DNA from 3 places in the Solibacillus sp. FSL W8-0372 genome. Region 1 is predicted to be linked to each of the others. Evidence: a T-box and tRNA genes for the amino acid it is inferred to sense, from the RefSeq annotation. Region 1 holds a T-box; the other regions hold tRNA genes.
What was found. A T-box is a leader RNA that pairs with one kind of tRNA and senses whether it is charged. The one in region 1 lies ahead of argS (arginine--tRNA ligase), so its partner is inferred to be a tRNA-Arg.
Positions count from the first base shown of each region.

Region 1 (3,187 bases):
TACTTGCTCAGCCGATTAAAGAACTCAAGCCTTGGCTCTTTAAAGTCGCATATTACACGTATATCGATTATTGCCGCAAAGAAAAACGTAGTGAGCCGTATGAGGAGATTGTACGCATCGATCATGCAACACCTGAGACGATTTATATGCAGGAGGACAGTTTTACAACTCTTTTAAATTTATTGGACCAACTGACACCAATTGAAAAGCAGGCGATTTTGTTATGTGATGTACAGGATTGTACGAATGAACAGGCAGCAGAAATTTTGGACTTGAAGCTTAATACGCTAAAAAGTCATTTGTTAAGAGGGCGAAAAAAAATGAGATCTATTATCGAAAAGGGGGGCATTAAAAATGGATGAGTATGAAAAATTAATTGCGAACTCAAAAAAACAGCAATTGTCCGATTCGCAGCAACAAAAGCTAAATCAACAGATGAGACGTTCTGTTTCACTTTCTAAAATGAATTTGATGGTAGGAACCATTACCATTATTTTAATGATTCTTCCTGTCAGCTATATTTTTACTTTTCTTTATTATGCATTTGGTACAAAATCGACAACTTTAATGGATGTCACGAGTCAAACTTTATATGTGACGGAGCCGAATACATCGCTTGAGGAAATAGAATTTGATATGGAATTTTTCCCATTTTCGATGCAGCTGCAGTTTGACCAGTATAAGCGTATAGGGAAGGAAGATTATAAAGTTAATAATTACGATATGCGCTATACACTAGGGAATTTAACGAAAAAAGAAGTGAGTTCCCAATTGGAGCGTGTCCAAAGGAAAAACCCAAATGAAACAAGTCCGTGGCTCACACATCCTAAAAATCAATCTGAGGTAGATACGTGGAGGGAGTGGGAAGTTTTAAGAGGTTTGCCGGATGAAACGGTTGTGGAGGCTTATATTTCCTTCCATGATTTGCATACAGTCGATGAAATCCGAAGCAGCTTTCGGAATGTAGATGTTGTTTGGGCGGCAGTTGATACGGGTGTAGAGGAGAAAAATCTGAGTAAAGATGGCGATGTCGTATCACCAATCGGTTATCCCGTACAGGTCGATAATACGACTTGGTCACCTTTTAGAGATGCTTACAGTAATGAGCAGGTGTTTATTGATATATTAAACTATATTGTGCAATATGAGGACTTAGCTACAAAGGTATCGAGCCATAAAAATTTAGAACTGGCTGAGCGAATTGACTACATTAATAAAAACGGGATTAAAACCTATGGGGTAGTTGTAACAGGACCCAAAAATGAAATTGAAAAACTAGAGGATATAAACTTAATCCGTAAAATTAAGTTAGGTGAGGTGAAATTATGGAACTGGACAAATTAAAGAAGCTGCAAATACCGGTAATTGCAGGATGGATTTCGGTTGCTAGTGGGCTTTTCACATTATTATTACTAAATATAAGTATGCTAACAAATGATTCTATTTTATTTGAGTATTTCAGCCTTATTTTAGGAATTGGCTTTATATTTGCTTGGCCGGCCATCTTTTCAAAGAAATCACGTTTTTTAGGTGTATGGGCATTAGGGATTATTCTGTTTTTAACAATATTCTTCTTTAGTATATTTTTACTTGGGTGGATCATTGTACCATTCCCTTGAGGTGTATATTAATCTGAATAGTACAAATTTAGATTGACACCGCATTGAGTTAATGGATATAATTCTATAAATTAAATTCGATGAAAAAGACAGTAATTTACATAAATTTTGATTAGCGAGCCAGGGAAGGTGAAAGCCTGGTGCAAAATATGTAAATGAAACGCACTTTGGAGAAGCAACCTGAAATGAAGTACGGAAGCCGGGGAGTCACCTCGTTAGCAATGGAAAGTGGTCACAATTTTGTGGCAACTAGAGTGGTACCACGGGATTCCTCGCTCTCGTCTCTAATATTGGAGACGAGGGCTTTTTATATTGGTGGGGAATAGCTGATGAACAGAAAAATTGCAGAAATTTTATTGCAGGCAGTAGAACATGATTTCACATTAATTGAAATCGAAACGTTATTAGAAAAACCGAAGTATGAACAGCTAGGAGATGTCGCGTTTCCATGCTTTACATTGGCAAAGAAATTCAAAAAATCACCGAATGTCATTGCAGAAGGAATAGGCAGCAACATTAACGATCCGTTTATTCAAAAGGTTCAAGTTGTTGGCGGCTATATTAATTTATTTGTAAATAAACTAGAAATAACAAAAGAGGTATTAGGAGAAATTACATTAGTAAAGGAAACGTATGGTCAAAAACAAGGTAATAATGAAAATATTGTAATCGATTTTTCATCACCTAACATTGCCAAGCCATTTTCAATGGGACATTTACGTTCTACCGTAATTGGGAATGCACTTGCAAACATAGCGGAGAAAAATGGCTATGAAGTGATACGTGTCAATCATTTAGGTGATTGGGGAACACAATTCGGAAAGTTAATTGTCGCATACCGACTATGGGGCAAAAAAGAACAAGTGGAAGCTGCACCGATTGAGGAACTTTTAAAGTTATATGTAAAGTTCCATGACGAAGCGGAAATACATGAAGAATTAAATGATCAAGCAAGAGCCGCCTTTAAAGCACTGGAAGAAAATGAACAAAGCGCATTAGAATTATGGAATTGGTTTAAACACGCTTCTTTACAGGAGTTTATGCAAATTTATGACCAACTTAATATTCGATTTGATGCATATGAAGGAGAAGCTTTTTATAATGACAAAATGCAGGCAATTGTCGATGAATTAAAAGATAAGCAGTTACTAACACAATCGGATGGTGCGAATGTCGTCCTTCTAGAAGATATGCCTCCTTGCTTAATTACGAAGCAAGATGGGGCCACATTATATGCAACACGGGATTTAGCAGCTGCCTTTTATAGACAGGCAAACTATAAGCCATCAAAAATCTTTTATGTAGTAGGAAATGAACAAACACTACATTTTAAACAAGTATTTAATGTTATTGAGAAAATGGGCTATTCATGGTCAAAAAATTTACAGCACGTCCCATTTGGCATGATGCTTAAAGACGGCAAAAAGATGTCTACACGTAAAGGTAGAGTGATTCTTCTAAAAGATGTATTAAAGGAAGCAGTGGAAACGGCCTCTAAAAATATTGAAGAGAAAAATCCGAGTTTACGAAATAAGCAGGAGATTGCCGAGCAGGTTGGAATTGGTGCA
Region 1 is NZ_CP150204.1:1,341,992-1,345,178, forward strand. It holds gene MKY13_RS06505 (sigma-70 family RNA polymerase sigma factor) at 1-362, shown strand, start outside; gene MKY13_RS06510 (anti-sigma factor) at 355-1,344, shown strand; gene MKY13_RS06515 (hypothetical protein) at 1,326-1,619, shown strand; T-box leader at 1,691-1,908, shown strand; gene argS (arginine--tRNA ligase) at 1,949-3,187, shown strand, end outside.

Region 2 (3,187 bases), 1.3 Mb from region 1:
CATTATTGGGAGCATTATTAGTATTTTCACCAACTACAGTCGGGGTAACTGTTACGACTTTATTTGACGATTCTATAACTAGCGCTAAGACTTTCTCATAATAAGTCTGAAATTCATCATAATCTTTCGCAACCGGCTGCGCTTGAACGCTAAGCAGTTTTGAATAGACATCATTTACCCCAATCCATATGAAAGAAAGATCATAATCATCCTTTAACTTTTTTTCTAAAAGGCGCGTATATAAACTTTTCACTGTTTCCCCTGGTTTACCAAGGTTAACAAAAGTGATATTTGGAAATTTATCTTCTAATATCGTATGAAAAGGAACCCCTGGACGACCTTCAGTTAAACTGTCACCGATTAAAGCAATTTTCATTTTGTATCCCTCCTCTTAATACATTGGCTGTTTTTAGCGGCTCTTGTTCAAAGTTTTATCTAACTTATTCGTATTAGCCAATTCTTCTAATCAATTATATTCCATTTAACGGAAAATATAATTAACTCCCCTTTTCTATATCGTGGCACAATTCAATAAATCGCGAAAGAAGTTGGAAAAACGAATTGAATGTTATACCAAGGCGAAAAGCGTTAATCATCTATAAAAGGTGCTCTATAATTATTAAGTATTTAATCCGTCATATTCGACATATGTTAATTTATGAAACGAATAAAAAAAACCTTTTAAGGTTAGAATACTCATAATTTATAAATCAATGTAAAAAGGATGATTATTAAATGAGTGTTATGGTACTAGACAACAAAAGAATTCTTCTAAAAGGAATTAATAGGTACGAGATAAATTCTGATGAACTATATCATAGAAATGATACAGAAGAGGAACGTTTTTTTTTCATATTGCTCAATCAGGATGAACTTTGGAGTGAATATAGTTTCAAATATTTATATATTGAGATGCGTGATGGCAATTTATATAATTTTTATTCTGATAAAAAATTAGACTTTTTAATGAAACAAATGGCTGAATATTTTACAGAAATGGGCATTGATAGTGAAGTAGAAGACTGTATTTATGATCAAATTTCTAATAGTTATGATATTAGTGAAGAGTTAGTAGAGATACTTGAAGAAGATGAGGACCTAGAACAAGCTGTTGAAAGTTATGTAAGAATTAGAGATGCATTCACATTCATATTAGTTAATGAAGACATTTCAGCTATAGCGAATAGATTGGATAATGCTTTTGGAGTGATATAAGCATTAAATCGACTTAAATACTGTTTGTTGTTCTTCATTAAAGATTCCGATTAAATACGTTTTAAACGATCAGTCGTACCTTCTTTTTGTAAACAAAAAAAACCTCCTAACATTAAGTTAGAAGGTTAATTCGAGGTGGTCTAAACCACAAATTATATACGTCCCCAGTAGGATTCGAACCTACGACCGCACGCTTAGAAGGCGTGTGCTCTATCCAGCTGAGCTATGGAGACAACTGCTTCAATAACGTAATTGGTATTAAAGACAATTTTTATTATATGGTACATTAACTAGAAAGTCAACAATCAATTTTATAAAAATTATTATTCAACTAAAATAAAATTCACTTTCCAGTGGCGACTATAAAAAAGTGAAGCCCCCTTGATAAAAAGTGGACTTCGCTTCTTCAATCTAACGTTCAAAAAACATTTTATCGATTAAATTATTATTATCATCATAGCAATCTAAAGTAAAATGGGTAGGAGTAATTGTTAGAGTAACAAAAGATTTTTCTTTAATGCCCCGGGGCTTTAATAAGCTACCTGGATTAATAAACAAAGTATCTTCTATATACTCCGCGGCTAACACATGTGAATGACCGAAGCACACTATTTGGGCACCAACTTCCTGAGCCCGATAGACTAACTTCATCGGAGAGTTTTTCACATCATATAAATGTCCATGTGTCACATACACACGGTCTCCATTTACTTGGAATAGAATCTCCTCTAAATAATTCGGATCATGGTCACAGTTGCCTTTCACACGCTCGATTTCTTGCATCGATGGATTGGTATACGGTAATTCGCTATCACCACAATGGATTATTTTATATGCGTCTGGATGGTAGCCCTTTACACGTTCAATGATATCCTCGTCACCATGTGTATCACTCATTATCAATAGCTTCATTTCGTAACCACATCCTTTCCATTTATATACATATTGTGACAGGAATGAATCAAAAATTCAATCGTTATTGCACAATTCTATTAACAGTTGTTTACAATGCAAGAAAAGTACTACTTATTTAAGAAATTCAGCTAACTGTAAAGCAAGCTTGCGAATCGCATTACCACGGTGTGATATAGCGCCTTTTTCTTCGGCTGAAAGTTCAGCCATATGCTTTTCTAAGGCAGGTACATAAAAAATCGGGTCATAACCAAAACCGTTAGTTCCCTTCTTCTCATGCGCAATCACACCTTCACATGTTCCAAATACCGTCTTCGTTTCTAAATTAGGACCTGCAATCGCCAACGCACAGCAAAAACGAGCTGTACGCTCATCTTCCGGTACATCTTTCATGTTTTCCAGTACTTTTACCATGTTCGCCTCATCGTCATGGTCTCCAGCATAGCGTGCAGAATAGACACCCGGTTCACCATTTAATGCATCTATAGCTAAACCGCTGTCATCTGCAATCACAATTTGCCCTAATAGGTTGGCTAATGTCTCCGCCTTTAAAATCGCATTTTCTTCAAATGTTGTTCCTGTTTCTTCAATTTCCACATCTGGTGCTACATCAAACATTGTAACAACCTTATAGCCGAATGGTTCAAAGAGCGCTTCAAAGTCTTTTGCTTTACCTTTATTTTTCGTTGCAATGACTACCTGTTTCATTTTGGTTCCACCTTCCCAATCAGTTGTGCGATTTCACCTAAAGTATTTTTTTGAATAACAATCAATTCTGAGATTCCTGATTCGCCTAAATCAAGCAGTTCATTCAACTCTGAACGAGTAAATGTCGATTCCTCTCCAGTACCTTGTAATTCAACAAATTCGCCAGCACCTGTCATGATAATATTCATATCGACTTGGGCTGCTGAGTCCTCAATGTAGTTTAAATCCAATACTGCACCAATTTCAGCTAGTTTCCCTACACTTGTAGCAGCTAAGTAATCAGTCACAGGGAATTTTGCGAATGGTTTTTCAGCATCTAATTTGGCAATCGCTTGTGTCATCGCTACAAATG
Region 2 is NZ_CP150204.1:2,687,376-2,690,562, forward strand. It holds gene MKY13_RS13740 (GDSL-type esterase/lipase family protein) at 1-376, opposite strand, end outside; gene MKY13_RS13745 (DNA polymerase III subunit alpha) at 736-1,215, shown strand; tRNA gene MKY13_RS13750 (tRNA-Arg) at 1,375-1,448, opposite strand; gene MKY13_RS13755 (metallophosphoesterase) at 1,627-2,127, opposite strand; gene MKY13_RS13760 (XTP/dITP diphosphatase) at 2,242-2,835, opposite strand; gene rph (ribonuclease PH) at 2,832-3,187, opposite strand, start outside.
Region 2: it encodes a tRNA-Arg, which carries the amino acid that the T-box ahead of argS (arginine--tRNA ligase) is inferred to sense. The anticodon was not compared.

Region 3 (3,187 bases), 1.9 Mb from region 1:
TTAATAGCTCTGTATTCCCTTTTTTTACCATGAAGCCAAAGTAATCTTTTTCAAATGAATCGTCTTCAATCGCTTTTAAACCAGAATCCGGATTTTTATCCAAGTATTCTAAAATAACAGCATTATCACCGATCGCCGCATCTGAAGCACCTGTTAATACTTCTGTCAGTGCAATTGAAAAGTTTTCATACGCTAAAATTTTTGAGCTTGAAACACCTTGTAAGTCCTGTGCTGCTTTGTGTCCTGTTGTATTAATCTGTACAGAGATTTTTTTGTCTTTAATATCCTCTAAAGATTCAATTGAAGAATCTTCTTTTGTTACGATTAATAATGTCGCCTCATAGTATGGATCTGTGAAATCATACGATTGCTTACGCTCATCCGTAATTGTAATGGCTGCTGCCCCCATATCGATCTCACCGTTTGTCACTTGGCTCATCATTGAATCCCAGCCTACATTTTTAACCTCTGTTTCGATACCCATCTCTTCACCGATTGCTGCTAAAATATCAGCATCTAAACCTACTACATTACCTTTATCATCCAAATACTCAAAAGGAGCATATGTCGCTTCTGTACCTGCTACGATTTTTGTATATTCTTTATCCCCTGTAGATGTTTTTTCATCTGCACCACATGCTGTTAAAATCATTGAAGCTGCTGCTAAAGGGGCTGCCCATTTAAGTAATTTTCTAGCGTTCATTATAAATATCCTCCTGGAGTTTTAAGTTTTTTAATTAATATCTTGTTCAATTATATTAATTCCCCAATTAATATACAACATTTAATTTTTAAAAAATTGATTATTATTGCAGTATGATGAATTTTTATAACAAAATTGATAAGAAATCTGCATATCTTTTAATATTTATTCATTAAATTATTATACCATTCTTGTTTTTTAATCTTCTTTATACGATGAACACTGTATATTTATTCTCTCTTTTTAAAAAATTTGGGTTCATTACCATAACATGCGGTTGCCAGTGCCCCCCTAAAATAAGGGAAGATTTTACCGTTATTTGAATGCTGTAGCTCATTTTTTGAATAAATAAGGGAACGTTTTACCGTTATTTTAAATAAAATCCTGAAATTCTATGTTTTTTAGACCAATAACGGAAATCTCTTCCGTTATTTTCACGATTATTCATGTTATTTTCGAAATAACAGAAATTCCTTCCGTTATTTATCATCCTCAATTTAAGGTGATAAACCCTAAACTAGGGTATAAAAAAAAGACTACTTCACGGGAATCCCGAAAGTAGTCTTGGTTTAAGAATGAATGAAGGATAAAAGGAATCGGTACAGTGATTCCTTTTATCCTACCAAAAAATCCATTCTCCATTGTAGAGCAATAACTATTATGTTATTTTTCTACAATTGGTATAGAAAAGTATATGAAAACAGTAAAATGGCGTCCTATTGGACATGATAATATAGTATTGCTTGAACATAACCTTTAATAATTTACTAATTATCTTTCCTTTTTTCAAGTCTAAATTATAAATTTCATTTAAAGAATTTAAATATTTTTTAAAAGTGCGTTTAAATTATACAGAATTCGGAAATTTATAGTATAGTGCCTAAAACGAATGTTAAATAATGGAATTAAAATACTTATCATCCTATTAAAGAACGCTAATACTTAATTATTCGCAAATAAAAAAGACGCCCTCGGAGGGAATCGAACCCCCAGCCTCAGAACCGGAATCTGAAGTGTTATCCATTACACCACGAGGACATATTAATAAGTAAAATAAGTATATGTTCAACTTTTCCCATTATACAGATGGTACGCCAGATTTTCAATAGCAAAAGTCAGAGTTTATATTTGACCATAACTGACTAATACGTGTATGATAGGTTTACAGCTGAAATGATTTCCATTTTTCAGCATAAGAATGCGAATAAAAGCTTTAACAAAGGGAGGATTATTCAATGAACTTAATTCCTACAGTTATTGAACAAACAAATCGCGGGGAACGTGCATATGACATTTATTCACGTTTATTAAAAGACCGCATCATCTTATTAGGTAGCGGAATTGACGACAACGTTGCAAACTCAATCGTTGCACAGCTACTGTTTTTAGAAGCAGAAGATCCAGATAAAGATATCTACCTATACATCAACTCACCAGGTGGTTCTATCACATCGGGTATGGCTATTTATGATACGATGAACTTCATCAAGCCGGACGTTTCAACAATTTGTATCGGTATGGCAGCATCAATGGGTGCTTTCTTACTTTCTGCTGGTGCAAAAGGTAAGCGTATTGCATTACCAAACGCAGAAGTAATGATTCACCAACCACTTGGCGGTGCACAAGGTCAAGCAACTGAAATCGAAATCGCAGCAAAACGTATTTTACATTTACGCGAAAAATTAAACCGCATTATGGCTGAAAACACTGGCCAAGAATACGAAACATTAGCGCGCGACACAGATCGTGATAACTTCATGACTGCAAAGCAAGCATTAGATTATGGTCTTATCGACAAAATCTATGAGCGTAACCAATTAAATAAATAATGTAATATGAAGCATGCAGGAGTTAATCCTGTGTGCTTTTTTTAGTGCATCCTTTTATCCGCCACTTGCTCTATTTTAATAGCCAAAAGTCTAAATTTATTCGTCAATTTAATAACGATAATCGCCACAAAGGGAAGCTTATTCGTCACTTTCACTCGAATAATAGCCACTCCCACAAAAAAATAAAGCACAACCCGTTCATCCTATGAATTGGTTGTGCTTTTCAAGTTAGTTTGCTTTTTCGATTAAAAGCTGGAGAGCATTAATGGCTTTTTCTTCATCGTGACCATCAGCACATAATGTGACAACTGTACCTTTAGCCACAGCTAAGCTCATAATCCCCATGATCGACTTTGCATTTACTTTTTTCGTATCCTTTTGTAAAAAAACGTCTGCTTTAAAACGATTTGCTTCTTGTACGAATAATGCAGCTTGTCTTGCCTGTAAGCCGGATTTCAGCTTTACTTCTACTTGTTTTTCGATCATCTTGATATACTCCCTTTCACAACCGCTCATCGCTACTTTTATCTATCTTATCGGAATTATTCGAAAAGAACAATAATAGATTCCGGTACACATGAAATCGTTACCATTATTACCTATACCTTAGCATAAATGTACTTAAATCGTAAGTTTCATTCCAAAATTCTACGTA
Region 3 is NZ_CP150204.1:3,268,787-3,271,973, forward strand. It holds gene MKY13_RS16730 (basic amino acid ABC transporter substrate-binding protein) at 1-703, opposite strand, end outside; tRNA gene MKY13_RS16735 (tRNA-Arg) at 1,670-1,741, opposite strand; gene clpP (ATP-dependent Clp endopeptidase proteolytic subunit ClpP) at 1,939-2,532, shown strand; gene MKY13_RS16745 (hypothetical protein) at 2,574-2,723, opposite strand; gene MKY13_RS16750 (HPr family phosphocarrier protein) at 2,761-3,018, opposite strand.
Region 3: it encodes a tRNA-Arg, which carries the amino acid that the T-box ahead of argS (arginine--tRNA ligase) is inferred to sense. The anticodon was not compared.